Regions from separate parts of the Paenibacillus enshidis genome, predicted to be linked through region 3. Evidence: riboswitches for the same ligand, from Rfam matches in the RefSeq annotation. Region 3 holds a riboswitch; each other region holds the start of a gene.
What was found. A riboswitch is a leader RNA that binds a small molecule or an ion and turns the genes downstream of it on or off. The one in region 3 is predicted to bind cyclic di-GMP.
Positions count from the first base shown of each region.

Region 1: linked by a shared signal. The riboswitch ahead of ACE41H_RS21990 (hypothetical protein) and the one ahead of ACE41H_RS16275 (transglutaminase-like domain-containing protein) in region 3 are both predicted to bind cyclic di-GMP.
Region 2: linked by a shared signal. The riboswitch ahead of ACE41H_RS09615 (glycosyl hydrolase) and the one ahead of ACE41H_RS16275 (transglutaminase-like domain-containing protein) in region 3 are both predicted to bind cyclic di-GMP.
Region 4: linked by a shared signal. The riboswitch ahead of ACE41H_RS00940 (helix-turn-helix transcriptional regulator) and the one ahead of ACE41H_RS16275 (transglutaminase-like domain-containing protein) in region 3 are both predicted to bind cyclic di-GMP.

Region 1 covers NZ_JBHHMI010000031.1:33,971-41,751, reverse strand. Annotated here, with positions in the region: gene ACE41H_RS22005 (hypothetical protein) at 1-421, opposite strand, end outside; gene ACE41H_RS22000 (MFS transporter) at 501-1,706, opposite strand; gene ACE41H_RS21995 (winged helix-turn-helix transcriptional regulator) at 1,942-2,268, opposite strand; cyclic di-GMP riboswitch class I at 2,495-2,585, shown strand; gene ACE41H_RS21990 (hypothetical protein) at 2,609-2,854, shown strand; gene ACE41H_RS21985 (response regulator) at 3,027-3,716, shown strand; gene ACE41H_RS21980 (sensor histidine kinase) at 3,716-4,786, shown strand; gene ACE41H_RS21975 (S8 family serine peptidase) at 5,141-7,781, shown strand, end outside.
Region 2 covers NZ_JBHHMI010000006.1:169,373-177,153, reverse strand. Annotated here, with positions in the region: gene ACE41H_RS09630 (glycosyltransferase) at 1-469, shown strand, start outside; gene ACE41H_RS09625 (UDP-glucose dehydrogenase family protein) at 469-1,809, shown strand; gene ACE41H_RS09620 (sugar phosphate nucleotidyltransferase) at 1,873-3,246, shown strand; cyclic di-GMP riboswitch class I at 3,434-3,521, shown strand; gene ACE41H_RS09615 (glycosyl hydrolase) at 3,550-5,130, shown strand; gene ACE41H_RS09610 (hypothetical protein) at 5,179-7,194, shown strand; gene ACE41H_RS09605 (helix-turn-helix domain-containing protein) at 7,349-7,717, opposite strand.
Region 3 covers NZ_JBHHMI010000014.1:100,091-107,871, forward strand. Annotated here, with positions in the region: gene ACE41H_RS16260 (response regulator transcription factor) at 1-141, opposite strand, end outside; partial or broken gene ACE41H_RS16265 (NAD(P)H-dependent oxidoreductase) at 176-454, shown strand; gene ACE41H_RS16270 (collagen binding domain-containing protein) at 609-4,205, opposite strand; gene ACE41H_RS16275 (transglutaminase-like domain-containing protein) at 4,487-5,287, opposite strand; cyclic di-GMP riboswitch class I at 5,301-5,388, opposite strand; cyclic di-GMP riboswitch class I at 5,447-5,534, opposite strand; gene ACE41H_RS16280 (bifunctional transcriptional activator/DNA repair enzyme AdaA) at 5,811-6,374, shown strand; gene ACE41H_RS16285 (methylated-DNA--[protein]-cysteine S-methyltransferase) at 6,422-6,925, shown strand; gene ACE41H_RS16290 (hypothetical protein) at 7,090-7,781, opposite strand, start outside.
Region 4 covers NZ_JBHHMI010000001.1:222,364-230,144, reverse strand. Annotated here, with positions in the region: gene ACE41H_RS00960 (beta-ketoacyl synthase N-terminal-like domain-containing protein) at 1-749, opposite strand, end outside; gene ACE41H_RS00955 (class I SAM-dependent methyltransferase) at 751-1,686, opposite strand; gene ACE41H_RS00950 (3-hydroxybutyrate dehydrogenase) at 1,748-2,512, opposite strand; partial or broken gene ACE41H_RS00945 (SDR family NAD(P)-dependent oxidoreductase) at 2,750-3,199, shown strand; gene ACE41H_RS00940 (helix-turn-helix transcriptional regulator) at 3,253-3,981, opposite strand; cyclic di-GMP riboswitch class I at 4,136-4,226, opposite strand; gene ACE41H_RS00935 (helix-turn-helix transcriptional regulator) at 4,424-5,287, opposite strand; gene fabF (beta-ketoacyl-ACP synthase II) at 5,430-6,674, shown strand; gene ACE41H_RS00925 (carbonic anhydrase) at 6,804-7,628, shown strand; gene ACE41H_RS00920 (hypothetical protein) at 7,692-7,781, opposite strand, start outside.

The DNA.
Region 1 (7,781 bases), on a different contig from region 3:
CTCCAGCCGATTGCACTTGTATCTCTGCCGCAGGAAAGAAGCCTGTTAATCTCTCATCAGTATAATCTTCGCTATCGGCATCTACCAGCACCGGATTGAGCCACTGATCTCCCAAATCGCAAAGATAGCGGTGCCCTTCCTCATTTTTCGCAATGATGGCAACATGTGCATTCGGTGTACCCAAATCATGGCCGATCGGATAGGCTTCAATTCCCTCTTTTTCAAACTCATGCAGCAGCCACAAAGCGAGGTCAAAGCAATTGCCTGTAATACCATACTGCTCGTGATGCTCCTTCATTTGAGCTACTTCTCTTTGCTTTATCCCGGAATTCTTTTGAAAGTACCATGCTTTTGTTAAGGTTTCCATCGGGAAATGATCGAATTTTCTCCATACGCTCAAAATATCCTTGGTAGCAAAAATACGCCATTCTCCTTTCACAGGGGCTCGTATTCAAAAGGACTGCTCCTCAGCAGGAAGAAACAGTCCTTGGATAAATACATTATACAGCTTCCCCGGTGGGGGCGTCTTTGTCTTTTCTGGCGAGCAGCAGGCTCCAGCCTGTCAAAATTACAGCCCCGACCACCATTAGACCGCCGATCCATGAAGTGTGGATAAGTCCCGGACCGTCCACGATGATGCCGCCCAAGTAAGCGCCAAGAGCGATCCCACCGTTAAAGGCCGCGATATTGATTGCGGAAGCGACATCCACGGCTTGCGGCACAAAACGCTGGGCAAGGTTCACGACGTACACCTGAAGACCGGGCACATTCATGAAGGCGAACAGGCCCATCAAAAGAATCGTAATCAGGCCGGCCACTTTAAATGGGGCCGTGAAGAACAGAATAAACAGGACCACCGCCTGAATAATAAACATATACAGCAGCGCCGAAAGCGGCTTGCGGTTGGCGGCCTTGCCGCCGATGATGTTGCCGATGGCAATCGCAAGGCCGTACAGAAGCAGAATGAAAGCTACGGTTGTCTCTCCAAAGCCGGTAATATCATGCAGCAGGGGAGACAGGTAGGTAAAGACGACAAAGGTGCCTCCGTATCCGAGAGCCGTAATCAGAAAAGCAAGCAGCAGCCGTCCGTTGGTAATCAGCTTGATCTGATCCCGTACCGGAGTTTTGCCCCCCTTCCGCAGATTGCCTGGAACGAGAATCAAGTTGGCGATCAGGGCCATAATACCGATCACTGCTATGGTTATAAAGGCTGCACGCCAGCCCAGTTGCTGTCCGAGAAACGTACCGAAGGGCACCCCGGTAATCGTGGCCACGGTCAAGCCGGAAAACATGATGGCGATGGCGCTTGCCCGCCGATTTTCCGGCACAAGGTCAGCCGCAATGGTTGAACCGATGGACATAAATACGCCGTGCGAGAAAGCAGAAATGACCCGTGCCGCAAGCAGTATGCCGATTCCACTAGAGAAGGCTGCAAGTGAATTGCCGGCAATGAACACGATCATAATCCAGATCAGCAGCGTTTTTCTTGGTATTCCTGAAGTTAAAGAGGTTAATACCGGAGCGCCGAACGTAACGCCCAACGCATATAAAGTGACCGTTAATCCGGTCATGGTTACAGATATATTCAAGTCTTCAGCGATAAGGGGAAGCAATCCCACGCTGATGAACTCCGTTGTCCCAATCGCAAAGGCACTGATGGCCAAAGCCAGCAGCGACAGAGTACTGCGTTTATTGTCCGACGACATGTTCAGTTCCACTCCTATTTTTATATTTTAGCCGGCCGGCAAATGCTATTATGGATGCTTCGCGTGAAAAAGAATAGTACGTACTTTGAAGTACTATAGGTACTTCCAGGTACCTACTAGGAAGGGAGCGGGAGGAAAGAAGACGCAGATCACGGAAAAAGCCGGAGTCCTGAGTTACAGGAATCCGGCTCTTCCGTGTGCAGATGATTTAAGTGCATGTTCCGAAGCAGCGGCATTAAACCTCGACTGCTTGACCGTCTTGTTCAATATGCTTTTCGCCCCATGCGCACATGGCATCCAGGACAGGCTTCAGGGACCAGCCGTAGTCGGTCAGGGAATACACCACCTTGGGCGGAACCTGCTCGAAGATTTGCCTTTTCACAAGTCCATCCTCTTCCAGCTCCCGCAGCTGCTGTGTGAGCATCTTCTGCGTAATACTAGGCATCAGTCTTTTCAACTCGCTGGTCCGTTTATCGCCTTTATCCAGATGACACAAAATGACTGCCTTCCATTTGCCGCCCATCACCTCAAGCGTTGCTTCGACTGGGATATTGTAAGCCATATGTTTACCTCCTGAAAAATGAATGATAAGTGGGATACTTTGGTTTTTATAGAATCTGAACGTGTATAGGTTCTTTCAGAAATGTACATATCCATTAAGGAACTACAATCTATGATAACACTACAATAGAAAAAGTAAACAAGAGTGATGAATAGCGTTTTTTGCGGTAAGATGTCGAAAAAACAGAAAAAATATATTATATTATTTTAAGTGGAGGATCCACCATTTATGTCAAGGGCAAACTTGCCGAAAGGCAAGGACGCAAAGCTGCAGGCCTAAGGATGCAATTAGGGATCTATGGCGGCTGAGCTACCTTAAATTCGGAGGGAGAAATAACAGGGTGAGCAGTATTTATCAATCGGATGTGGAATTTGTATACAAAAGTAGAGAAATCAAGCTTGAGGAGTGCCGAATTACTTGCGAAACGGGGACAAGGCCTACGATTGGAGATTTTTCTGACAAGTTCAAAGAATACGGCGTTGAGGTGAGACTGTATGATTTATACAGCATGACATTTAAACCCGTTGACCCGTTGAATACAGATATCATATCGATCCGGGTGATCCGGACATTCCAAATACGTTAACGCTTAAAGCACTGGAGGGATTGCTTCCGGTGCTTTTTCATTTTCCAGCGGTCTTCAAAAGATATTCACAAGTTTAGGTTAAACAGAAATGGTGAAATTAATAGGCAAGGGGATTCATACATATTCGGAGTGGTATAATTCCGGTATAACTTGGGCGACGGAGGGACATGCCTTGAAAACCGTTTTGGTGGTAGATGATGAACAGAAAATTCGCGAGGTACTGGCTTCTTATTTGCAGAAGGAGCATTTTCACGTACTGGAATGTGCGAGCGGTGAGGAAGCGTTGGCTGTACTGCGCAGCCAGCGGGTTGATCTGCTCATCTTGGATCTGATGCTGCCCGGCATGGAAGGGGAGACCGTCTGCCGGGAGGTGCGCAAATTCAGTTCCGTACCGATTCTCATGCTGACCGCAAAAATAGCCCAGGCGGACCGTATCAGCGGGTTGTCCATCGGGGCCGATGACTATATGATCAAACCCTTTGACCCGAATGAGGTGGTTGCCAGAGTACAGGCGATCTTGCGCCGGACAGATGATTCGCAGCTATTGGCGGACGTCATCTCTTTTAATAACGGGCATCTCCGCATCGATTCGCTGAAAAATCAGGTATACCACTATTCGGAGCCGCTCAGCCTTACACCAAGTGAGTATAAGCTGTTGCTTCTGCTCGCCAAATATCCGCAGCGCCGCTTTCCGCGGGAGGAGCTGGTCGACAGGGTGATGGGTCTCGGGTTTGATGGGGATATCCGCATTATCGATCAGCATGTCAAAAATGTACGGCAAAAGATCGAGCAAGATCCCCGCAATCCGCGCTACATTCTTACGGTGTACGGCTTTGGCTACCGGTTTGGCGGTGAGGGCTGATGTTTAACCGGCTGTATATCCGGCTGGCCGTGACTATCGTTGGCATGGCCGCAGGCATCGTTGCCATTTTTGCCGTGATCAGCATGTTTGCCGCTCATTATCATATCTCGATGTATATGGATCAGGTCTCACTGGCAGGTAAAAGACTGTCTCCATTGATGGATCATTTGGAGAGCGCCCTCCTTCAGTCGATCCTGCTGACAGGTTTGTTTTCCCTGCTGCTGGCGTTCATTATCGGCGTTTATTTTGCGAAACGCATCTCCCGCCCGCTGGTCCATATGAAACAGGCTGCCGAATGGATCAGCAGGGGCAGTCTGGACGTACGTGTCAACACGGAAGGCAGGGATGAAATCGCGGAGCTTGGGGCCTCCCTGAATCGGCTGTCCAAACAACTACAGAAACAGCAGTCGCTGCGCATGTCCATGTCCCAGGACATCGCTCATGAGCTGCGCACGCCGCTGACGACGCTAAAGAGCCACATGAGGGCCTTGCAGGACGGGGTCTGGGAGCCAACGCCCGCGCGGATTCACTCCTGTCTGGAAGAAGTGGAGCGTTTGATCCAACTCGTCAGTGAGCTGGAGGAGTTGAATGTAATGGATTCGCCGGAATTCCAGCTTTCACGGAAAGAAGAGAGTCTGCGGATCGTTGTCGGAAAGGCTGCTGCACTGATGGAAGCCACTTTTCTTGAGAAAGGGGTGCGGCTCCGGTACGAGGGCATTTCAGATGTCAGGTTGCTTATGGATGTGGACCGGATGAAGCAGATTCTCGTGAATCTGCTGACCAACGCCCTTCACCATACGCCTGCCGGGGGGGCTGTCAGCGTCCGGGAACGTAAGGAAAAAGGGGCGGTTTACCTCGTCATTAGCGATACGGGATCAGGGATTTCAGCGGAGGATCTGCCGTATATTTTTGAAAGGTTTTACCGTGGGGATAAGTCGAGGAATAGGCAGACAGGCGGAAGCGGCATGGGACTAGCGATTGTGAAAAAGCTGGTGGAGGCCCATGACGGCGAGGTGTGGGCGCAAAGCGATAACAGCGGGGCCCGTTTTTATATTCGGTTGCCCATGTGATATTTTCATAAAGTCTTCAGAGGTACTGGATCCATCATTCGGGCAACGGGCCTGTTTGAGAACTGTGTAATTCATTTGCGTAAGGAACCATTGCAGAGACGTGGTTTGTGAAAATAGCTTTGCATGTTTATTGGGTCAGCCAGAAAATTTCGGCTGGCACTTTACAGTTTTACTGCAGAAATCATGTGTTCAATTCAGTAGAATCTTCTTCATATTGTTTGATAGGACATTGTTAGTGGTTCTAATTGATCATGTATACGGAAAAAATTATGATTTATGAGACTAATTTACTAATATTTTTTAAAATATCTCCGATATAAAAGAAATATAGACAAATTCAATCGGAGGTTAGTTATGAAGAAAGTCCTAGTTATTCTTATGATCCTTGTGATCGTAAGCGGCAGCTTTCCTGCTACATTTTATGCCAGTCTGGCTGAAGAGCAGGGGATTTCGCCAGTCGAAGCTGAATCAGCCGCATCTACAGTTACAAGTGATGTCTATGGCGATGTCGGAGAAGACATCTTTGAGGAAGAAGAGCAAGATCCCACAGTAACCGGAGATGTATATTCAACACAACGATATATTGTAGAACTGAACCATAAGGGTGCCAACCTGATCGATTCCATGGAAACCACGGGAATAGATGAGATACAGAAGTTAGAGCTTCTGGATAATACATATGTCATGGATTTAACAATGTCTGAGGTCAATGAGCTGATTAAAGACAGAACCGCAACCAAAATTGAAATTGACCAGCCCATGGTGCTTGCAACCATCGAGGAAGATCAAGCCCCGGTCGAGGAGAAAGAACAAGAAGGGGATAAGGAGTCAACGGAACCTGATTCCTCGGCGAAGAATGAATTAATCCCCTGGGGAGTATATTCCACCGGTGCCAACCTGATCACCGAAGCACCTGAAGATGCCAAAATTAAGGTAGCTGTATTCGATACAGGCATCTCTGCTCACTCGGACCTGGCTGTAACTGAAAAGGTCTCCTTTGTGGAGAATGAACCCATCGTCGAAGACTTGCAAGGACATGGTACCCATATGGCGGGCACTATCGCGGCCTTGCGCAATCATTATGGTATTCGCGGCGTGACCAACAATGTCGAACTGTACTCGGTTAAGGTTATTGGCTCCAACGGCAAGGGATATGCGAGTACGATTATTGATGGTCTCAAATGGGCTATCGAGAACAATATTCAAGTGATTAATATGAGCTTTGTCAGCAACGACTATAGTGAGTCACTGCATGAGGCCATTCAGTTGGCAAAAAAACATGGCATTCTTATCATTGCAGCGGCTGGCAACTACGGTAAAGGCGAAAATACAGTAGGCTATCCGGCCTTGTATCCTGAAGTGGTTGCTGTAGGCGCGGTGAATCAGTCGCACAAACGTGCTACTTTCTCCAGCACAGGCAATGAACTGGACATTGCAGCACCGGGTAGCGTGACATTGAGTACTTATACGGACAACAGCTATAAAACCCTGTCAGGAACTTCATCAGCTGCTGCCTATGTCTCGGGATCGGCTGCGCTGATATGGTCAAAGGAACCTTCACTCTCTGTAGAGGATGTTACATACAAACTGTATAGTACAGCTACTCCATTGGGAGAGATTCACGATTATGGAAATGGCTTGGTCAATGTTGCCAAAGCGCTGGGTGTTACTGATAAACCAATTCCACCCTTTGACGAAGAATACCCTGAAGAAGGAGCAGAAGGGGAGACTTTGCCTCCGTCAGCGGGGGGAGGAGAGTATACGCTGACAGCGTATGATTTTGTCGGGGACGGACAACAGATCACACAGGGTCAAAAAGCTACGGTATCTCTGAAGCTAAATGGCGGGTTAAACGGAGAGAATATGCATCAAAAGGTGAATATTGATGTATATCCCAAGAAGGCCCCTACCAATATTCTGGAACATTACGTTTTTGAAAATCCAGAACTGAATAAAGACATTCCGTACACATGGCAGACGAGTGGAGAGACGGAGCCAGGAGAGTATGTGATCAGGTACTCTTTTCCGAATGCCAAGGGAACACAGGATGACAAGGAATTTAAAATTACGGTTGTTAAAGGTGCAGTCATCCCGATCGACGACACCTTGCTGAAACCAACGGGATTGCAAGCAGTAGCCACTGCAGAAGATATCAAGCTGACCTGGGATGCTATGCCGAACGCTCTTTCGTACATCGTACAGTTGAATGGAGCTACCGTAGGTCAAACTCAGGATACCACCTATTCCATTAACGGTCTTCAATCAGAAACCCAGTATACGGTTAGTGTAGCTGCGGTTTATAAGGCGGGAACAAGCCCATTTGCATCGACGACGGTCAGCACGACGATCAATGAGCTGATCGTGAATGTATCTCAGACACCGACGATTAAAGTAGGGCAGGCCCAATGGTTTGTTTTCCGTCCGGCGGCTACCGGCAGCTATAAAATATTCACCAGCAGTGCAGGAGCGCAAACGGACACGCAGCTTTGGATATATGAGGGTGGAAGAGATACAGACGCCATTTTGCATAGTGATGATGTGAAGGGATCTGTGTTTTCTGAGCTGAAGCTTCCGCTGAATGGCGGAGAAACCTATTACATTAAATTATCGGGTTACGAGACAACGAATAAGCAGGTTCGGATAGAGGCACAAGTGTTAAGCTCGGATGTTCCGTATATCCAATTAAATGAAAAGAAAGATATTAACGAGGCAGAAGGGGACAGCACTTATTATGTATTTGTACCTGGCAGCGATGGCCGTTACCAAATAACCACTTCTTATTATAAAGGTTCTTCAAGCAATCGGAACGATACGACGCTAACGGTATACAGCAATACCGCGATGAACAAAAAAGTGCCTGGCGGTTTTAACGATGATAACGAGACATCCGAATTTTCAACAGTAGAACTGCAGCTCACCGGAGGCACGCCATATTATATCAAGGTTGGCAGTTACGGGGTTCTCAAAGCCCGCTTGATGATAACCCAGCAAGAAG
Region 2 (7,781 bases), on a different contig from region 3:
GGCCGTACAGGCTTTTAACCGCAACGGCCTGAAGCTGCTCATTGTCGGCGAGGGACCCGACCGGAAGCGACTGGAAGAGATGGCGAAATCCAATGTTCAATTTCTCGGCAGACTGGAGGACAGCGAGGTCAACAAGCTGATGGCAGAGTGCCGGGCGCTGGTATTTCCAGGCATTGAGGACTTCGGCATCACCCCACTGGAGGCCAATGCGGCCGGCCGGCCTGTCATAGCCTTTCAGGGGGGCGGGGCACTCGACACGATCATACCGTATTTGAACGGTGTTTTCTTCCGCAGGCATGAAGTGGAGGATGTGCTGGAAGCGGTGGAAGCCGTGGAAAAGCATGGGTGGAACGTGGACGACATTACACGGCATGCCCGTAAATTTGACGAAAACACGTTTAAGGAACAGTTCAAAAAGTATGTGGAGCAAGCCTATGTGAACTTTCTTAAAGGGGGATTGAAGCCATGATGAAGCTGGCTGTGATCGGAACGGGATATGTAGGTCTGGTATCGGGAGTATGCTTTGCCTTAAAGGATAACAAGGTGATTTGTGTTGATCTGGCCGAGGAAAAAATTAAAAAGCTGAAGCAGGCCGAGTCGCCGATTTACGAGCCTGGCATCGAGGAACTGATTGAGCAGAATTTGCAGGAGCAGCGGCTTGAGTTCACTTCGGACCTGGAAGATGCGGTGCGTCGTTCGGATATCGTGATTTTGGCGGTCGGGACACCATCCCTGCCGAACGGGGAAGCCAATCTGCAGTACATTGAGCAGGCGGCGGCTGAAGTGGGCGCGGCGATGAACGGCTACAAGATCATAATGACCAAAAGCACCGTACCCGTGGGAACGAACGAAAAAATCCGTGAGGTGGTTGCACGGCATACCCGTCATGCATTTGATATTGTATCGGCACCCGAGTTTCTGCGCGAAGGCTCCGCGATCAGCGATACGCTTCATCCTGACCGCATCATTATCGGTATTGACAATCCTGCGCTGCGTGAGACGATGGTCGAGCTTCATCAGGATTTTACGGACAATATCTATGTAACGGATATCCGGAGTGCCGAGATGATCAAGTATGCCTCCAACGCCTTTCTGGCAACAAAAATTTCGTTTATTAACGAGATTGCTAATATTTGTGAAAAAGTGGGTGCTGACGTTACCAATGTAGCGGTTGGCATGGGCATGGATAAGCGCATCGGCTCCTCCTTTCTGCAGGCAGGAATCGGATACGGGGGTTCGTGCTTTCCGAAGGACACGAATGCCCTCATTCAAATCGCAGGCAATGTGGATTACGAGTTCAAGCTGCTTAAATCCGTAGTGGAGGTCAACGCTGATCAGCGCTATATGATGATTTCCAAACTGCGCGAATCTCTCGGGCAGTTAAACGGCATACATGTAGGTGTATGGGGCTTGTCCTTCAAGCCGAATACGGATGATATCCGGGAGGCGCCATCCCTCGAAATTGTGGAAACCCTGGTGAAGGAAGGCGCGTTCGTCAAAGTCCATGATCCGATCGCAATGGACAAATTCAGGGAGCAGTTTAATCATGAGTTTATTCAGTGGTGCTCCACGCCTGAAGAAGCGGCGCTTGGCTCTGACGCCGTCTGTCTGCTGACCGACTGGGATCACTACAAACAGGTTGACCTGCGCATGCTGGGCTCTGTGCTGCGCAAGCCGATTCTCATAGACGGACGCAATGTATTCACTGAACAGCAGATCGCCGAATCCGGATTAGAGTATTATTCGGTCGGCAGACCACGCATGAGTGGGCTTAACGGCCTTTCGCCAAGCGTTGCAGGTGCAGTATAATATAAGTGGCTGGGAAAAATTGTCCTTTTTAGGAAATTTACTTCATGGAGGGAGAGTGGAGTTATGAAATTGGTGCTTTTGTCTGGCGGTTCTGGTAAAAGATTATGGCCTCTGTCCAACGATTCCCGTTCCAAACAGTTTCTGAAAGTTCTGGAAAGCCCGGAAGGACATCCTGAGTCCATGGTGCAGCGGGTATGGAGACAGCTGGGAGACACCGGAATGGCGGATTCCTCTTATATCGCTACCGGCAGAGCTCAGTTCGAAATGATTCAGAGTCAAATCGGGAGTGATGCCAGCATTATCGTGGAGCCTGAACGCAGGGATACCTTTCCGGCCATTGCGCTTACAGCCAGTTATCTATACAGTGTCGCCGGCGCATCCCCGGATACGGTCATTGCGATCCTGCCGGTGGATCCGTATGTGGAGCAAACCTTCTTCCATACGGTGGCACGTATGGAATACACGCTGCAGGAAACGGGCGCCAATCTTGCTCTTATGGGTGTTATCCCATCCTATCCGTCCGAAAAATACGGTTATATTATTCCGAAAGAAGGCTCGGCCGGAGCGGCAGGCTGCCTGCAGGTCAGTCATTTTCAGGAAAAACCGAACCGGGAGCAGGCCGAGCTTCTGATCGAGCGGAGCGCGCTCTGGAATTGCGGAGTTTTTGCCTTCCGTCTGGGGTATCTGCTGAAGATACTGGAAGGGAAGGGGCTTCCGCTGAATTACGAAGAACTGCAGAAGCAATATCATATACTGCCTAAAATAAGCTTTGATTATGAAGTGGTGGAGAAGGAAGAGAACATTGTAGTGCTCCCTTATGACGGCTTCTGGAAGGATCTCGGCACCTGGAATACGCTGACAGAGGAAATGTCGCAGCGTCAGGTGGGCAAGGGAGTGATGACCGAGGATTGTGTGAATACAAACCTGATTAACGAACTGGACATTCCAGTTACTATTATCGGGGCCAGTGATCTGATCGTTGCGGCCAGCCCGGACGGTATTCTTGTAACCAACAAAGCGGAAAGCCCGCGGATCAAGGAAGTGCTGAAGGCTCACAATCAGCGGCCGATGTACGAGGAACGCCGTTGGGGGCATTACCGGGTTGTGGATTATGTGAAATATCCGGAGGGCAATGAAGTGCTCACCAAGCGGATTTGCATCGAGCAGGACAAAAATATCAGCTACCAGCTTCATCGAAAGCGGAGCGAAATATGGACGATCATCAGCGGCGAAGCGGAAGTGATTCTGAACGAGAAGCTGCATAAAGTAAAAGCTGGCGACGTGGTCCGCATTCCGGAAGGCACGAAGCACAGCATTTTGGCTGTAACCGATGTAGAACTGATTGAGGTGCAGACAGGTTCCGAACTGGTGGAAGAAGATATCGTCCGCTTTTGCATAGATTGGAACGACATCACTTTGCATCAGTTCATTTCATGAGAAAATTCTATAATCTGATACAAAAACGCACAGGTTGCGTTTTTGCGCATATAAATGAAAAAAATGATGTAGTTTTACAGGTTATTTTGTAAAATATCCTGGAAAATTGGTTCTAGTGTGAATCATATATTAATTTTTGGAAATTCCGAGTCGATATTCTAGGATAAGAGGGAGTTTCATAGCCTTCATAGAAAAATGGCAACCCTGCCGAAAGGCAGGTGTACGCAAAGCTAAAGGGCCTTACCCCCTAGAGGGCTGGCAGCCTGGCTACCGAGAGGGAGAGAATTGGTGAAAACTTATTCTATGTATCGATTTTTTCAAAAATTGTTGCCTGTCATGCTGTTTTGTTCCCTGCTTCCATCGGGACTGTCCCGTGAACACTCTGCTGCCCAGGCCGCTGCAGCGCCGATTAATCCTGCTGCTTCAGCCGAGGCGCGCGAATTATATATGTATTTGTTAAATTTGGACGGAAGCGGAATGATTACCGGTCAGCATGATTATCTGGAAAGCCCTGATGAACTGAACATCGAGCTGAAGAACATCAGTGGACAGTACGCTGGCCTGCACGGCTATGAGCTGGGTGCTGTTTCCAACCAGTCGACTGCGATGACCGAAGCCCAGCGCAGCAATGTTGTATATAGCGCCATGAATTGGCACAATGCTGGCGGCATCGTTACGATGACCTTTCATCAGGCGCTTCCCGGTAAACCGTTGACCTGGGCCAATGTGCAGGCGAAGATCACCCAGGCGCAATTTAACAAGTATGTAACGCCAGGGACCAAGGAATATGCAAGGCTGATCGCAGATCTGGATCAGGTCGCGGTATCCCTCGGCAAGCTGCGGGATGCGGGTGTGCCTGTTCTGTGGAGACCTTACCACGAAATGAACGGGGACTGGTTCTGGTGGGGAAACAAGAGGAACTTTGTGAAATTATGGGATATCATGTATGACCGATTTGTGAATGTCCACCAATTGAACAATCTGCTGTGGGTCTGGAATCCCAACGCTCCGAACGCTTGGGCTGCTCCTTATGCCAGTTCGTTCCCCGGTTTGTCCAAGGTCGATATTCTGGCTGCGGACATCTATGACAATGATTTTAAGCAGAGCTATTATGACGGCCTGCTCAATCTGGCAGGAGATAAACCGATTGCCATTGGCGAGCACGGTGAAATGCCTTCTGAGAGGGTGCTGTCGGCCCAGCCGAGATGGGTATACTCTATGACCTGGGGCAACATGCTGACACAAAACAATTCGAACCGTCAAATTTTTGCATACATGAATGAGGACAGAACGTTGACCAGGGATGAATTGATTGCCGACATGGCCGCTCCTCCTGAAGCCCCTCCTGTGGAGCCACCCGACTCTGCTCCTCCGGGAGCGCCGCCGGTCGGGGAAGAACCCGATCCCGAGCCTGCACCGGAACCTGCACCTGAGCCTGTTCCAGGTACGGTAAACGAGGGATTGCACGCCGAATTCTTCAACAATATCAATCTAAGCGGGACACCTGTGCTTACACGCACGGATGCCAAGCTGGATTTCAACTGGCGCAGCTCCGCGCCGGATCCGGCAGTGCCTGCCGATCAATTCTCCGCACGCTGGACAGGCAAGGTAAAACCGGGGTACAGCGGTACCTATACTTTTACGACCATTTCCGACGACGGAATCCGGGTCTGGGTGGATGGGCAGTTGATTATTGACAGTTGGTTCAAGCAAAGCTGGACGGAACGCAAAGGGAGCATCAGCCTTACGGCAGATCAGCTCTACGACATCAAAGTGGAGTATTATGAAGGAACAGGTGATGCCATGGCACGCCTGATGTGGGAGAGCGGACAGGAGGCCAAAGCGGTCATTCCTTCAAGCGCTTTGTTCCATACTGCGGAATAGCTCGCTTGTTCCGGAGATGACTCTGTACAGAAAGTGTGGACAAGAACAATGAAAAATGGGTTGGCGAACAAGTATGCATATTTGCTTTTGGGCTTGCTTGGCTTAGCTGTCTTGTTTTTGCTTCTGGGTTATGCGAACAAAAGCAATCAGGAAAATGACAAGACTGCGGCTACAACTTTATGGATGCTTGGCGTCAGTAATGATTCTTCCACCGAGTTCCAAGGAGGAACGGGCAAGGAATCCCTTACAGTAGACGTTAAAGCAGTGAGTGGAACGGCATTAAAGGCAGCGGGAGGCGCGGCGCAGGCCGTCAGGACCTCTTCCCCTGTTATTCAGCTTAACGGATCCGTTCCTCCAGGGCTGAATGCCGAGACCCATCCGGAGCTCGTGCTGGAGTATGAGCTGGATACCGTTCCGGCCAACGGTGTGCGCTTTAATGTCCGCATTCTGGATGCCAGCAAAGCGGTGCCGCAGATGTCTGTATTTTCCAATCACCAGTTTTCCGGCATGATCCAGATTGCGGGCGTGGCGGGAACGGAAAGTCCGTATACCTTCAAGAGCAATTATCAATTGTATATCCCGAAAGAACAGCTGCAGACAGGGGTAAACCAGCTCAAGCTCCGGGTGGCCCGGTGCCTGTACTGCTCCGAGGCGGAGAATTCGAGTCTCTGGTGGACATGGGACAGCCTGAGTCTTGAGAAGCTTGCTTCCCCGGTTACTGAACCGATTCATGGCAGCTACATCCGCACGGGAACCAATGTAAACAATAACGAGTTTTATTATGATAAAGGGGCTACCCGTCATCTTCCGGCCGTGATGAAGTGGCTGGGGATCGCCTACAGCGGAAATATAATGCGGGTTACCTGTGCGAGCAACGTCGGCAACGCATGCTCCGATCTGGACAATTATTACAAGACCCTCAAGCAGTACAACATGCAAGCTGTTGCCCTGTACCTGTATACAGGCGACATCAAGCTGAATGCGGACGGTACACTGCCGGATTCCGCCAAACAGAAGTTAACTTCATATCTTCAAAATTACGGCCCGTATGTGCAGTATTTTGAAGTCGACAACGAACCGGGGCTGTTCAACCGTTCCAAAGCGGTCAATCTGGCGGTAGCCAACTGGCTGAACAATGAAGGGAAGAAAATTGCCCCTCATATGAAAACAGTAGCTCCCGGATGGGCTTATTGGCCGGCATATTCCGTCAAATCATGCAAAAACCAGACAGGAGGCAAACAACAGTGCGGCGATCCGGACGGATGGGAAAGGGATCCCAAGCAGCGCCTTGAGCTGGAGAATGTCACGGATCTGACCAACGGCCATGCCTATGGTGAATCGTATGTGCAGGGACGGGGAGGCAGCTTTGTTGAAAACCTGCAGACCTTCAGCGGCTCCAAGGATGGGCTCAGCAAGACGATGCTGAACACGGAATTCGGCACCTCCGACTCCCATACGGATAAACCGATTTATGGGGCGAGCCAGCCGCAGGCAGCGGTTTTCGACCGGATTATGCGGTCACAAATCGGATATGCCGATATGCTCGTCCAGCATGCCGCTTTCTACAAGGATTTCACTTTATTTGAGACAGGCTTTGATCTGAACAATCACAATCCTGCGAATACGAAAATTCATGAGTTTGCAAGCGGTCTGGATTCACGCGTCGATATTATGAGACGTCTCAGCCTGGCATATGCCACTCATGGCAAGCCGTTGACTTATGAGGTGCTGAACAAGAGCGAGACTGCCGATAAAATGGTCTATGTGCGCGCGGTGGACACGTCCACACTTGATCCGCTGCCGGGGAGCGGTGCGAAATCCAACAAGCTGCTGGTCAATTTGGTGAACTTCGAATCGACAAGCCAGCGCATTAAGGTCCGTGTAACGATGCCGAACCAGGGAACCTATCAGGGGGAACGTTTTGGACCGGGGGCCACATATGCCGAGGCACAAAGCACATTATCCGGTCTGTCGGCTTCTCCGGCCCTGGATTTTGAAGAGACGCTGGGGCCGGGTGAATCCGTCCAGTACATTCTGGCTCCGGTACAGGCGGTGGTCGACTGAAAAGGGCAATACAGGGAGAACGAAGAGGCTGTCCCAAAAGTCAATTTGCGAAAAAAAGGACCTCAATATCCACTAATACAGTGGATATTGAGGTCTTTTTGTGTTGTAATTGGGATGTTCCCATGTCATGCGGACACTTTTGGGACAGCCCCTCTTACTCCATCATTCGTTCCATACGGATAAACGCAATGAAGCGTTTGGCTTCCTCTTCGCTTAAGCTGCGCCCGTCAATCATAAGATTAAAGCGGTTTAAAATATTCTTGTCAGAAAGCTCAAGATGATCAATAAATTGCTTTACATCCGGTTCCATGTCAATTTGTGTCTGCGGAATGCGGCCGATCAAATAATCGATCGACACCCCAAAGAGATTGGCCAGCTTCGTCAGGGTATCGAAATCAGGCTTGCGCCGGTTTTTCTCGTAATGCGAGAGAGCGGCCCGTGTAATTCCAAGAATTTGTGCCAGCTCTTCCTGCTTCCAACCCCTTTTCTCCCGTAGTTCTGCAATGCGGGTGCCATAATCCATCGTATCTCCTCCTGGTTGCAAGTTGTTTTGAGAGGGTAAGGAGTATTATGAATAAGTGATGTTG
Region 3 (7,781 bases):
AAGGTCCGGTTGATTTTCAATTTGCCGCTGGGCCTCATAACCGTTTGATGCATTCATAACGAAATACCCGTTCAATTCAAAGTAATCTGTCAGCAGTTTTCGAAGATCGGCTTCATCATCTATAATCAATATCTTTTTCATATATGCCCTCTCTGCTTCCACTTCCCGCCTATAACCTCCAGTGTCATCTGATCGCAAGATCTATACACCAGAGGTGGAGGCCGAGATGGAACGAATGAAAAACCATGATGCGCTCGCCTTTATTTTCCCGATATGGTGGTACAATTTGCCTGCTATGCTGAAAGAATATATCGACCGGGTATGGAACAATGGTTTTGCGTACGGCTCCAATAAATTGCATCATAAACGAGTGTTATGGCTCGGTCTGGGAGGAGCTCCGCAAGAAGACTTTGAGAAGAGACAGTACGATAGGAATGTATCATTTCACATTCTCCCTTGCTGCTATTTCTCACACACTCTACCACCATTACCAACCTTCCTCAACACTCCAATTTTCACCTTCACTCATGGTACGATTTAGCTTCATAAAATTGAAAAAGGCCCCCCTACCCTGCTTTCAGGACAAAGGGAGCCGAAGCGCCAACGAATTATTGCTTCATTTTTATCTGTTTGCGGCCTAACCATACACCGAGAACGATCAGCCCGAGACCCGCCAAATAGAACGGATAACGGCTGGCTTCACCCGTTTGCGGCAGCATCGTTATCGTAGTCTCCGATGCCGGAGCTTGCGGTTTCGGCGTTGGTAATGCAGACTTCTCCGGTTGTGGCTTCTGCGGTTCCGGCTTGCCTTCACCACGCGGAGTATCCTCCTCATCGATGTCAACGGTTGGTGTTGCCGGCTCATCCGTCGAAGGCGTTTGAGGAGTTGTTGTTGGTTCACCTCTCGGGGTGTCTTCATCCGGCACTTCTACTTCTCCGGAAGGCGTCCCTGGGTTAGACGGGGTTCCTGTTCCTGGACTGGACGGAGTTTCCGAAGGCAGCCCTGGATCATCATCGTCATCGTCATCCTTCGAACCACCTGGCGTTCCCGGATTCGATGGATTGCCTGGGTTTCCTGGATCAGTCGGATCTGTTGGATTGCCTGGATCTGTTGGATCCGTCGGATTACCAGGGTTGCCTGGGTCGGTTGGCTCGCCAGGATTAGCGGGCTCTTCCTTAGCGTTCGTGATGGTCATTTTCTTCACGTTGCCTTGGCTCTGGATTTTGGAGTCAATCGTTACGTCCCATGTTGCCTGATCAATCTTATATCCTTCCGGAGCTGCCAGCTCCTCCAGAATATAGTCGTCATACAACAGCTTCGTAAACAGGATTTTGCCGTCCGCATCCGTTGTTTTTACGATCGGCGTCTTCTTGCCTGCTTTATCGTAAAGCACGAACTTCGCTCCCGCCAGCGGCTTCGTCTGATCATCCTGATCAACCTTCGTTACTTCCAGGCTGCCTGTTACGCCGCCTCCCGAACCTGAACCGGAGGAAGTGCGAACAATAACCTCTTCCGTCGTTTCCCTGAGCTCGGTCTTCAGCTGATCTCCTTCGAGCGCCACTTTATTTTGTACAGCCTCTTTATCTCCAGCGGTAATGAACGACTGATACTCCAAAATATAAGCCGTGGAGATAGCATTCGTGAACTTTAATTCAAACGTCTCCTGATCGCCGTCAAGCCTTGAAATGGTTAACGTATAATCTTTACCTTTTGTCAGCTCATCAGCTCTGACTGCTTCCCCGTTTGCATTGATCTTGCTTGCGTACAGATGGAATGAGTCCTCGATCAAGATTTGGTTCGCACTTGGATAATCGATAACTTTGGCGTTGGAAATTTGCGACTGGCCTTCATTGATTCGAATGGACCAATCGATTTTATTTCCGTTTTGGGCGCCGCTTTTCTTCACATATTCGCCGCCGTGGGGAACCGTCACGCTGGCGTTCCACGTCGCCGCTTTATCGCTGCCGTTCCACAACTCAGCCGTATTATCAATATTTTTGACAATCAACGTACCTTGCAGCGATGTTTTGAACTCGATCCAGTATGCGGTTGAAATCGGGCCGGTAAAACGAATGGACAATTGGTTTCCGTTCGCTGCGGACGGTTCCGTCACCTCATATTGAGACGCAGGAACTTGGACGCCCTTCGTAATCCCATTCCGTTCTCCTGTCAGCTTCATCTCGTATACCTTAACCGAATTCGGCACAAGCTTCTGCTCATGCTTCAGAACATCCGTTACAACCGCTTCGTTTAGCGATTTGAGATTGTAGTTCATCTTGATGTTCCACGTAATCTCTTTGTTGACAGGATCGTAGCTGCCGTCTTTACCGCCGTTATTTCTCGTATAATCGTCGGAAGAGAAGCTCGCATCCCGCTGAATCGGCCCTCTTGCTTCGCCGTTCTCGCTCCATGTCATGATGGCTCTGTTCATGTAATCCTTATTGCTGCTCTCCAGCCAATCGATATTAAACTTGGTTTGATACTCAATTGTATACGTGGTGTCAATGGTCTTGGAGAAAGTGATATCAAAACCGCTGCGTGCGTTATCGTACTCAACCCTATAATCACTTGCCGGAACAACTTTCCCGTCCGCTTTTACGATCACTGAATCTGGAATGAAATCGAGGCCGCCTTGTGGGAACGTATCCTTGATGACTACATTCTCCATACTGTACTTGGTGCCGTCCGGCTTTTTATCACCATTAACCGTAATAAGCCACTTCGCTGTTTTGTTGGCAAAGTCGACGTTCCAAACGCCCTTTACCAGAGCTCGAATTCCTTGGGCCGGAGCGGTTACTTCCTTGGACGTATCACCCGATACGACTTTATTCTTCACCTGCTGCCCGTCAGCGCTCGTCCGGTCGACTGGCTTCGTTTGATAAACGATTGTATACGGAGAATCGATATCCCTCTTGAATTGCAACGTAAATCCGTTCGTACCTGTCGGTGTAAAGGTGTATTCATCCGGTGAAAGCTGATCTTCGGCCTTCGTCGAATTCCCTTTATACACCTTCAACGAATCGGCAACCAATGTATGAATCGCACTGAATTCATCCGTGATAACCGCTTGATCACTCGGAATCTTCTTCTCGTTGAAATTGTATTTCACGGTCCAGGTAATAATTCCAGTGTCCTTATCCTGGCGATATGACTTATCCAAAAACTTACCGCGGTCTACCGTTACCGTAGCGGTCGATTTGGCATCTTCCATCCCATCGCCAGACAGTACAGCAGTGTTCTCAAAACGCGTTTGCTCGCCGGCAAGCTTCGCCGAATAACGAATCTCATAGGCTTTGCTGATCGTTTCATCCTGGAAAGCAAGCTCCAGTTTGGCACCGCCGTTCGTTTCGACTGTATACTTGTCGGCCCCTACCTTTTCGCCAAGGACCGTCGAGCCATCGCCGTTAACTTGCAGGCGGTACACCTCCACAGAGTCGGCGATAAGCTCCGAGCCTTCAGGCATCGTATCAGTGATGACCGCATGCTTGATTTTATCCAGCGACTTGTTGACCTGAACCGTCCAATCAATCCGGTCTTTGCCAATCGCTTTTCCCTGCTTATCAATCAGCTTTCCACCCTGCGGCTTCAGATTCACGATAACGGTCTGCACTCCGCTTTTTACCGGAATGGCGATGATGACTTCCGTGCTCCCCTTAATGGTTTCCTTCGTAAATTCCGTACGAATTTCCAGCATGCCGCTTACATTGGAATGGCTCTCTACATAACCGTTGAAGGTCATGACAACCTTCCCGCTGCGATCGACGGTAAATCTGCCAACTTCGTCTTGATCGGCCACGAGCGGTGCTTCAATGTCCGTGAAAATTTCAAACTGCTTTGGCAGCTCGAAGGTAAAAGTATCCCCGTCCTTGTAGCCGTGATTGTTCGGAAGCTCCCATTCGTAGCTGAGATTGACAGCCTTACCGATGTCCAGGGTGCTGTCCGGATTATATACCGCATCGATCACGTTACCGTCCAAGTCGGTTAATACCACTTTTGTTAAAATGTTGTCCGTATTGTTGACCGGCGCTGGTGGGATATAGACGTCATCCGTGACTCCAACGTCTTCCGTCTCTCCATACACGGATTCCTGCACGCTTGCCGATGCATTTGCCGCATTGGCATTGGCCGTCCAGGCGGATACACCAAACAGCGATTGAAGCAGAAGCAGCAGCGCCACAACGATTCCACTAACTTTTTTCTTCATAATCTCTCCCTCAGTCTCTACATCACCCTCGTAATGTTCGGTTCCGATCCTGCTGCCGTGCGCAAATCAGATTATCTATACTCCATTGAATTGTATGCCGTTGAGACCGTCCAGTCCATCACCTCCGCATATTTCTAATGGCGCACGATTCATTGTCCCTGTTTTTCCCACCAGAACCAAATGGGCTTCTTGCATTATAACTGCCCGATCTCTACAATTTCTCTACAAACTCGAATAAGCCTTGGACATTTGTCCAAAGCTTAGATTGAATGTATACTATTTTAGTAATACTTGGATACTGAATAACGAGCGGCGTCTTTAATCATTTTAAAATCAGCCCCGCTGGCTTTCCAGCCCGCATCGACCGTTGTATCAATGGTTACCCACTTCCCGTTCAAATAAACTTCGTTCCAGGCGTGGTAAACATCGACGTATTCCGATGTTCCCATATCTAGCTTGGCTGGAATACCGATGCTCCGCAGCATGGAAGCGAATAGGGAGGCATAGTCGTAGCACATCCCTTTCTGTCCGGTAATCGTACGGTTGATATCGGGAAGGTAATCCGTCAGATCACTGGTTGCAAGTGCCTTGTCGTATCTGATCGTACCCACAACATATTCATAAATAGCCTGCACTTTTTCCTCGTCAGATTGAGCGGACCTGGTCAGCTTCTTTGCAAGCTGAGCGACCTTGTCCTGTTCGCTCCAATTGATATTTTGTACAGAGCCCAGAAACACTTTGCTATTGTTCGTCAGTTGAAGCGTAACAGGCGCTTCCTGAACGATCTTGTATTTGGTACCGCTGATCTGTTCCAGTACGGTAACCATATAATCACCGTTGCCCATCTGCAGCGGAAATGCTTCCTGACGTTTGTTCGGCAAAAGCATATATGTATATTTGTCCTGACCTTTTGCAATCATGAGCTTTGTCTTCATGCCGGCTTTCACGTCATATCGAATAACGATCACACCACGGTCCAGCTGTTCCAAGCCCAGCCAATTTTGAGATTGGGTAGCTTGTACTAATGGAGCCCACAATAATAACGCAAAAAGTCCTACAATCGCGAATATTGCGTTGCGCATACTGTAAACTCCCTTCGGTAGCCAGGCTGCCATTGACATAACGTCAAGAAGGCCCTGTAGCTTTGCGTCCCAGTCTTTCGACAAGTTTGCCGTTATCGTGCTAGAGTTTCCAGATATCAATATATTTTTGTCCAATGAAAACAAAAAAAGCGTCTTCTTTTCGGTAGCTGGCTGCCATCTGACATATCGTCAATTAGGCCCTATAGCTTTGCGTCCTCGCCTTTCGACAAGTTTGCCGTTATCGTGAGTAGCTTTTGTGAGACTATCTTACCAGACATCTCTATTTCTATCAAGAGAAAATTTACAAGATTCATTGATTTCTGCGCCCATTCGATGATCTTTTTCGATTCTCTCTCAGACCATAAGAGCAAGAATGAGGACGAAATAATAAAGCCTCCTTGATAAAATGAGTTACAATAAACAGAAGGGGGAAGCAAAATGTCGGTCATTCAGGAATTATGGGAGTCACAGGATACATTACATTTAGTATGAAAACTAGACTGGGAGGGAAGGCGATTAAGTGATGACCAGTATAAATCTTTCATTTGACGAGATGTGGGAAAAAATCATTGCCTGCGACCGGAGATATGATGGATTATTTTATACAGCTGTGAAAACAACGAAAATCTACTGCCGTCCTTCCTGCAGGTCCAGAAAACCCAAAAAAATAAACGTTGAGTTTTACCATAATATCAGTGAAGTTGAAAAGGCTGGCTATCGTGCGTGCAAAAGATGCCAGCCCGAGGTTGAGCATTCTCCTCATAGTGAATTCGTTAAAAGTATTACGACGATTTTAGTGAATCAATATAAACAAAATTTGAAGCTGAATGATGTTGCGGAACAGGTCGGTCTAAGTCCCTTTTATCTTGAAAGGCTATTTAAAAAAGAAACATCAGAGACTCCACGTACTTTTTTGGACAAAGTGCGCATCGATAAAGCCGTACAGCTTCTTCAAACGACCAGTATGACCAATCTTGAAATTGGTTATGAGGTTGGCTTTCAAAGTCTCTCTAATTTTTACAAAGTGTTTCGAAGCTTAAAAGGCTGCTCGCCAAGCGAGTTTCGTAAGATGAGCAAAGAACTCTAACCGGCAGGCTGGAGAGCCTGCCTACCTTTTATCTTGGAGGTCCTTATATGAGCAGACTGCATATATTAGATTACCAATCACCCATTGGAATGATTGAAATACAAGGAACAGATCAAGCTGTATACTCTATCCTGTTCACAGAACGGGATCACATCATAAATGCTATCCATGACGAAACTCCCCAGGCTTTGAAGCTTTGCCATGATCAGCTTGATGAATATTTTAAAGGCACGCGCACTGAATTTACATTTCCTTATATATATGAAGGTACCGAATTTCAAAAAACAGTCTGGAATTCTTTAAAAACAGTACCCTACGCACAAACATGGTCCTACAAAGATATTGCTGTTTCCATTGGCAATGAAAAGGCCATACGAGCGGTCGGCAGTGCAAACGGTAAAAACAAATTAAGCATTGTCATCCCTTGTCACCGAATTATTGGTACAAACGGGAAGTTAACCGGCTATGCGGGCGGCTTATGGCGAAAGGAATGGCTTCTTAAGCATGAGCAACGTTTGAGAAAAGATGTATCACCAAACTATTTTCCCTAAATTTGGTATAAAGTGCAAGGATGAATACTTTTCTGGCCATAAGTGCATTTTAACCATGACCCAATAGACGATGAACCATTGATATTAATCATGGTATCATGTATAATTGGGTTAGATTCAAGGGGTCATTGGCAATCACTTCGGTGGTTCAGCGATGGCCTCTTTTAATTTGAGCATATATAATCGAATGCCAGTAGCAACCTCCGCATTGAAGTACTTAAACTTCCTGCTCCAATCTCTTTCGCGACTTCAATTTTCCTCTTAATATATGCTTCGATCTGATCCCTAGCTAGCCTATGTATGTTGTAAGCGATAATGTCCTGTTCTTTTGGCTCTTTATAGCAGCAGGAAAGTATTTCCTCAATCGAGTTCATTCTTATTGTATAAGACGCATTAATTCCGCTAGTACAACTATTTAAATCGTGATATCGTTCAATTCGTTGCTTAATCTTCTCTTTCTCCACTGCATTAAGACCAGTCTTATCAATATCAACCATTTCAACATGCCTGAAGAATGGTATCTTAGCAGTGTTACCCTGACTCGCAACATATCTAAGTGCAATTTCAGTAGGTATCTCGTTTTTATTAAAAATATAATCCTCCACATATGAAATTAGATCTGGTGTCCGGAATATATAAGTTGCGTCACCTAAAGCTACTACAAGTTTCTCGTCACCTATTCTTTTTTCGAGCTCCTCTAATTGCTCTGGCGCAATCAACAAAGTATTTAAGCTCCCTTTTTTTCCACTATCAACAATTAATTTTTTTATAACTTGCTGGAAACGCCTAACTTCTGAAGGGGATACCCCTTGGTTAATCTGAACTGTTTTCTCGTACAATTCAGTGAAATTGTCGG
Region 4 (7,781 bases), on a different contig from region 3:
GTCTTGCTGAAGCATACATATGCAAAAATATTGTTCATCGCATCAACGCCGCCTGTGATCACCATATCCGATTTTCCTGTGGCCAGCTCCATAATCGACATGGAAAGCGCTGATAAGGAGCTGGCACAGGCAGCATCGACTACACAGTTGGTTCCGCCCAAATTGAGCCGATTTGCGATGCGGCCGGCAACAACGTTACCAAGTAAGCCAGGGAATGTATTTTCCTGCCACGGCACATAAGAAGCCGAAATGCGTTCGCAGATCTCTTCGATCTGGGACTCCGGCAATCCGCTCTCACGCAATGCCTTGGCCCAGATCGGACGTTGCAGCCTGGAAGCCATGTCGGATACCAATGAGGCCGTCCAAGTACCAAGGATGACGCTGATGCGCTCGCGGTCCATATGCCGGAACTGTCCGCGTGCAGCATCGTGCAATACCTGATTGGCCACAATCAAGGCTAATAGCTGACTCGGATCGGTGGCTGGAAGATTAAGGGGAGGAAGGGCATACTCCAAGGTATCAAAGTCAACATCCCCCAAAAATGCTCCCCTTTTGGAATAGGTTTTATCAATAGCAGAAGGATCAGGATCATAATAATCCTCGACCAGCCAGTGTGTAGGGGGAACTTCCTGAATCATGTCTGTTCCAGCAAGTATGTCCTTCCAAAAACCGCCAAGATCCGTCGACCCAGGGAACAGAGCACTAACTCCAACGACTGCGATATTACAAGGTTTTTGCTGATCTAACATACTAACCACCACCCACTTTCTCAATTTCCATAAAAATAATAACCTGGTTTTTTTCCACAAACATATCCACATCATTAATTTTTTCTTGCGGTATTTGTTGTGTTAACTCTTGCATCTGCTCCTTATCTCGATAAATGAGCCACCAATCCATCACAGCCTCCATATAACCAATAGAGGGGGTATCCGGAAGATAGTTAGCTATTAGCAATCGACCTCCAGGATTGAGTAAATTAAATAAATTGCTGGTTAATTTTTTCGCAAGACTCTCTGGCAGATAGTCATATAAACCAGCGGTATAAATAAAATCGAAGGTAGGAAGAGGCACTGTGTTACTAATAATTTCAATTAGAGAGGCATGAATTGTTTCTCCAAAGCCCTTTATTATTTCTGCGGCAACAGCAAGTGATTCCTTATCCTGATCAATAGCTACAAATTTCCCAATATTTCTGTTTTGAATCGCCACACTATCTAATGCTTCTCTCAAATAGCCACAAGCGACTGAGAGAATATATGGATTCGCAACCCGTTCTGCAGTTTGATTAATCTTTCTGGATAAAATACGTTTTCTTTCACGAACAGCATGACATGCATGACTTATACGGTTAAGCTCGCAATTTAGAATTTGCGGAATTTCGGATGAGCTAGCGCAAGGTGGCGCTGCTTTATCATGGTTATATATAAAGTCGATCACTACGGGATCACCCGCATAGCCGCGCGGTTTTTCAAATGCCCGACGGGTTAGCGGATCTTGTAAGAAAAACTGGCTTACGGCATGTTCACGATATTGGGGGACAAATTGTTTCCATTCTTCTGCTGAAGAATGGCTGCGTATGTGGCTTAATCCATCATAAAGGGTACTACACGCATCAGAGAATTGGCCTTGATTGATTTTAATTTTTACTTGATTCAGTAAATTGTTTTTATTCAGTTGATCCATATTGTGGTTAAACCTCCAAGAGAGCTTTCAACGGTTTTCGAATGTCCCATTTCCCCTGGCATTACATACCCCCGGATACGCCCAGCGTTTCACCAGTTATAGCGGCGGCGGCATCGGAAGCAAGATAGATGGCAGCTGCTGCAATCTCAGACGAATCTATAAAACGTTTCAGAGGTTGCTTACTCCAAAGATGCTTATGGAGAACCTCCTCCTCGGTGATCCCGTCTGCTCTGGCTACCTGTGCTATTTGTTGCATGACCAATTCAGTTTTCACAGCACTTGGCAAAATAGCATTAACTGTAATACCCTCGTTCACAGTTTCAAGTGCTACTGTACGCGTGAGACCCACAACGCCGTGTTTTGCAGAGACATATGCGGATTTATAAGGGGCACCCTTTTTACCATGAACAGAAGAAATATTAATAATTCTTCCATACTGTTGTTTTTTCATAAAAGGGACCACGTACTTCGTTAACAAGAAGGGGCCGGTCAGCATGACATTAATCAGTTGGTTCCATTTTTCCAAAGGGAAATCCTCTACCTTGTCAATATGCTGCAAGCCTGCATTGTTGACCAGAACATGGACATTTCCCCGCTCTGCGATCACCTGTTGGACAAAAAGCTGTACTGATTCCGGGTCTCCAACGTTTACTTCGTAACCTTTTGCCCGGTCTCCAATATCTTTCGCACGGCCAACCGCACTTTCCGCGTTCAAATCACCGATCGCGACGAAGTCACCATTTTTAACAAATGCTTCGGCAATAGAATAGCCAATGCCGCGAGCGGCGCCTGTGACGATAACTGTTCTTTCCCCATGGAATGGCATTGCATATCCCTCATTTCTTAATAAATAGCCGTGCAGGCAATTACCAAACAATGTGTAATACGAAGCTCTAAGCTGCTTTTCAATATTCTGTTACATAGAATTATAAAATTCTACTGAAATAAAAGAAGTCCCCAAAATTGGGTATTTCTTTTATTCACTAATTGAGGAATCATGGAGATGTCTGTCAGAATATTTAAGGGAGGCCATTCATGATGAGTAGGAAGAGAGTGGCTGTTATCACTGGAGGAATACCATAAAACGATTAGTATAAATCAGCATGCTGTGGCTTATGAAATTCTCGCAGCAGGCAAGAAAATGATTGAACTGAACAAGAGGGGCATCATCATTAACAACCCATCTGTACTCGGATATTTGGCTAGCCCCGGAACCTTTCCTTATCACGTGAGCAAAGGAGCAGTCAACATGATGATAAAATCTGTGGCGCTCGAATACACCCCTTACGGGATCAGAGTCGTTGCAGTAGCACCAGGCTTCGTTGATACGGACCTACTCCAGGAATTCAGAGACTTGGGAATCATAGATCAGATTAAAGCCAAAAGTATGAGCAACAAATTGATTGATCCAAAGCAAATAGCTGATGCTGTATATATGATTTCATTGGAGGAAGCCAGAGCTATTAACGGGAGTGTTGTCATGCTTGACGACGGATATGCCTCCTTTAAATAGGAGTGCTGTTGTTTTGGTGTATGTAGAACTGATAGCTCCCCTCCTCCTAAGCGCTATGAAAATTTCTTAAGAAATGCCCCTTTATGATTGACACTCGTTTTGGCATAGATTTTTTTGATAAACGTACGAACCGTACTTTGACTAATCCCACAAATATCCGCAATTTCAGGTACGTTTTTATTTTCCAGCCACCCATAGGCTATTTCTTTTTCACGATTGGTTAATGCATATCGATCAAAGAGAGAATAGGTCAGCTCTTTTTGTAGAAGGGAGTCCTTTTGAGGCAATTTGTCTTCAATATTCCTTGCCAGATGTTCAATGAGGGGCAGTGCGAATGTAACCTCATGAAAATAATGAAAACAAAGGCTTAGATAGCCTATAGTTATATTTTTTATTCGAATAGGTGTACAAACAGAAGACAATTCGGCGAACAATTTGTTGCTATGCTCGTCTCCAATGACGACAGACACCGCTCGATGCTCCATAGATAATGAAATGGCATTGATTCCCGCGTTTTTCATGGCGAATGATGTACCGTTTCTTATATTATTTCTTTCAAAATAACCTTTTAACGAATCGGTACCGCAATAATCGATAACGGTTCCATCCGTATCCGTAATCACAAACAAATAGGGTATCGACAGCATCTCATTCATATTCCGAGTTTCTTCTTGCAGTAAATGCAGAATTTCTTTTCGTTCAATCAACCTCTCTTTTATTTCAGACATACTGAGAATATTAGGAAAATGATCGTTTACTTCAAGTAATATTCTGTGGTCCATTATTCTCCCTTCTCCCCTTTAAGAATAAGTGACTAATAATGAAATCGATCTCCTAATCATCGCCACTGCCGAATCCGGCAGCCATTCGCAAAAATGAAAAAAGCCCCGTCCATATTTTGATAGCCATAACAAAATAGACGGAGGCTCCGTCGTATTCGGCAACTGGCTGGCATAGTAATCTAGGTTTCACCTTAGCCCCTGTAGCTTTGCGTCACCACCTTTCAGTGGGTTTGCTATTGTCGTACGAACAATAAATTTTTAATTATATAGTATAATATATATGCCGTTTTATCGTTTGGGAATAGGACCTTTCTATCAAGTATGACATAATGCGACAATCAATTGTCCCTATTTGAGGCATTTTAGAAAGAAGTTTTTTCGAATTGCGCTGATTGGCAAAACGGTCGAGAACAGAAAGGAGTCCCCCTCCCCTTGAAGACGGTCAGGAATACGGCTCCTCCTGCAATGCCCCCCGCTCATTCATCAATTTTTTTAGCTTCTCTTCCGTGCCTGTATTCGGTGTATAGATACTGCAGCGCAGATCATGCTCACCATAAACCTGCAAAGACGTAAGCTCAAACACCATCTTGCCCGCCTTGGCATGCCTGAATTCGAGATGAACATCCGGCGCGTAGCTCACCTGGCTCTGCTCCCACATCTGTTCAAAATCCGGATAACGATTTTTCATCTCCTCCAGAAAATGATCATACCATTCATCTTCCATGTACTGACCATAGTACGAACGGAACATCGCAAGGTAACCGCTCGCGAAATGCTCCCAATTCACTGCCAGCCTTTTGAATTCCCTGCGTGAAAAGAGCAATTCGATCATATTGCGTTCTTCCCGGGGAATCAGCTCAAAATCAAGAAATACATAAGCAGCCGCCAGGTTCCAGCCCACAATATGACAGGTCCGGTCTGAAATAATCGCCGGACAATAGCGCAGCTCGGTGATGATTTTTTCCAGTGAGGGAGTCATGAGCGGCACTTCTTGTTTTGCCGGATAGGATGCTGACAACCCGCTTTCCAGAGCGAGCGAGAACAGGTATTTTCGCTCGTCAGCCGTCAGCTGGAGCGCTGTGGCTACACAATCCAGTACAGACGGAGACACCTTGATGTCGCGTCCCTGCTCCAGCCATGTATACCAGGTGGTGCTCACCCCTGCCAGCTGTGCCACCTCCTCCCTGCGCAGCCCCGGAGTTCTCCGTCTCGCGCCTCCCGGAAACCCGGCTACTTCGGGAGAAAGCTTGGCACGCTGCGCCTTTAAAAAAGCGGATAAAACCTGCAGCCTCGTTTGCGAATTCATTGGTCTCTCCTTTTTCACAACGATTCATTAAATTATTATGGTACTAATTATACTAGCATAAACTATATCTTGTAATAGGATAAATTTCATGACATTCTATCCCTGATAACAGAATTTGTTCAGTTCAAGGGAGGTTCCTTTTATGGAGAAAGAAAGAGTCGTAATCACAGGCATGGGCGTTATTACGCCGCTGGGCAATAATGTGGAGACGTTCTGGTCCGGCCTTGTACGCGGGAAATCCGGAATTTCGCAAATAGATTCGCTGGATACATCAAAGCAGAAGGTGAAAATGGCGGGGATTGTACATGATTTCGATGCAAATGCGCTTTTTGGCACTAAAGAAGCCCGCAAAATGGACCGCTTCTGCCAGTTCGCTCTGGCGGCTGCGGATGAGGCCCTACAGCAATCAGAACTCAAGCTTGAAGAGATAAATAGGGAGCGGTTCGGGGTGTATGTCGGCTCCGGTACAGGAGGTATTCAAAGCCTGTTGAACCAGAGCGCCGTTCTCGCCGCACGCGGACCGGAACGGATCAGTCCGGTTCTGGTGCCCATGATGATTTCCAATATGGCAGCCGCCATGATCAGCATCAGGTATGGCGCGCTTGGCCCCTCCATGTCGCCGGTGACCGCCTGCTCCATTGGAAACACTGCTATTGGAGAAGCTTTTTTCAATATCCAGGCCGGGCGTTCGGACATCATGATCGCGGGCGGCACAGAGGCGGCCCTAACGGATATTGCCCTGGCCAGCTTTGCCAATGCGACTGCCCTCTCCACCCGCAATGCACAGCCTGAGCGGGCAAGCCGCCCGTTTGACGCGGAACGGGATGGATTCGTCATGGCGGAGGGGGCCGGCATCCTCGTTCTGGAATCCCTCTCCCATGCGCAAAACAGAGGAGCCACCATTCTGGCAGAGGTGATCGGTTACGGGGCGAGTTCAGACGCCTACCATATGGTAGCCACCCCGCCGGACGGACACGGGGCAGCTCGGGCGATGGTTGCTGCATTGTCCGAAGCCGGTATCTCTCCGGAACAGGTGGACGTCATCAGCGCCCATGCCACGAGCACGATGATCGGGGACCGCTCAGAGACCGCCGCGCTCAAGCAAGTGTTCGGAGACCATGCGTACCGTATGCCGGTCACAGCGAACAAGTCCATGACCGGTCATATGCTGGGGGCATCAGGCGCCGTCGAAGCGGTTGCGTTGGTGAAATCTCTGCAGGATGGCATCGTCCCGCCGACCATCAACCTGGAGACGCCTGATCCGGAATGCGACCTTGACTACGTGCCGAATCAGGCACGGCCGGCTGAGCTGATGATCAGCATGTCCAATTCCTTCGGCTTTGGCGGGCATAATTCCGCCATCCTTTTAAGGAAATTCATCCCATAATATATTACACTCAAGGGCCGTCCCGCTGCATGAAAAATGGGACGGCCCTTGAGCATATATATGAAATAAATTACAATATTATAAGTTATATACACATCAAGAAAGAAGGAAACGCCGCTGAAAAACAGATTGCAAATCGCATGGATAACTGTGCTGCTTGTCCTTGTGTTTATGGCTGGATGCACCCAGCGGCCAAACCAGGCCGCGGAAACTGAAACGGGCACCGATACTCCCGGCATTCAGACAGGCTCTGTTCCCGTAGTCTCCCCCGCTCACTGGTCATATGAAGGCGACACCGGACCAGAGCACTGGGGGGATCTGAATGAAGATTTCCTGGCATGCAAATACGGAACACAGCAGTCCCCCATCAACATTAAACGCTCCCAGCTAACGTCCTCGGATGCCATTCAGCCGATAGAGATCCATTACGGCATTGCGGAAGCAAATATACAAAACAACGGACATACGATCCAGGTCAGTCTGAAAGATGCCAACCCTTACATCATGCTGGACGGAAGCAGATTTACGCTTGCCCAGTTCCATTTCCATCACCCGAGCGAACATCAGATTAACGGACAAAATGCGGACATGGAGCTGCATTTTGTCCATCAAAGCGAGGACGGTAAAACTGCGGTGCTTGGTGTTCTGATCAACAATGGCGCTGAAAACAAGGCGTTCGAGAGCATATGGAGCAGCATGCCTGCCAAGGAAACAGAAGAAACGGTTGAATTGGAAGGCACCATTAATCTCGCATCCATGCTTCCGGAAAACCTGCATTCCATCCGTTACAACGGCTCGCTTACAACTCCATCATGCACTGAGGGGGTAAGCTGGATTGTGCTGGACAACCCGATTGAGATGTCGCAAGCGCAAATTGATCAATTTGCAGCCATTTTTCCTGACAATCATCGTCCGGTACAGCCCTTGGGCGAGCGTAAAGTAGTGAGCGAGTAACGATGAAACGTTGAATAGACCTCAAATAACCGGCTTCGAACTTGAGGCCGGCTGTTTGAGGTTTTATGTGTTCTTCCAGGCGTCAAGACCAGCTTCTCCCTTCACAAATAGCTCAATCTCGGCAAAACTCTCCTCCCCGATTTGAATCAGCAC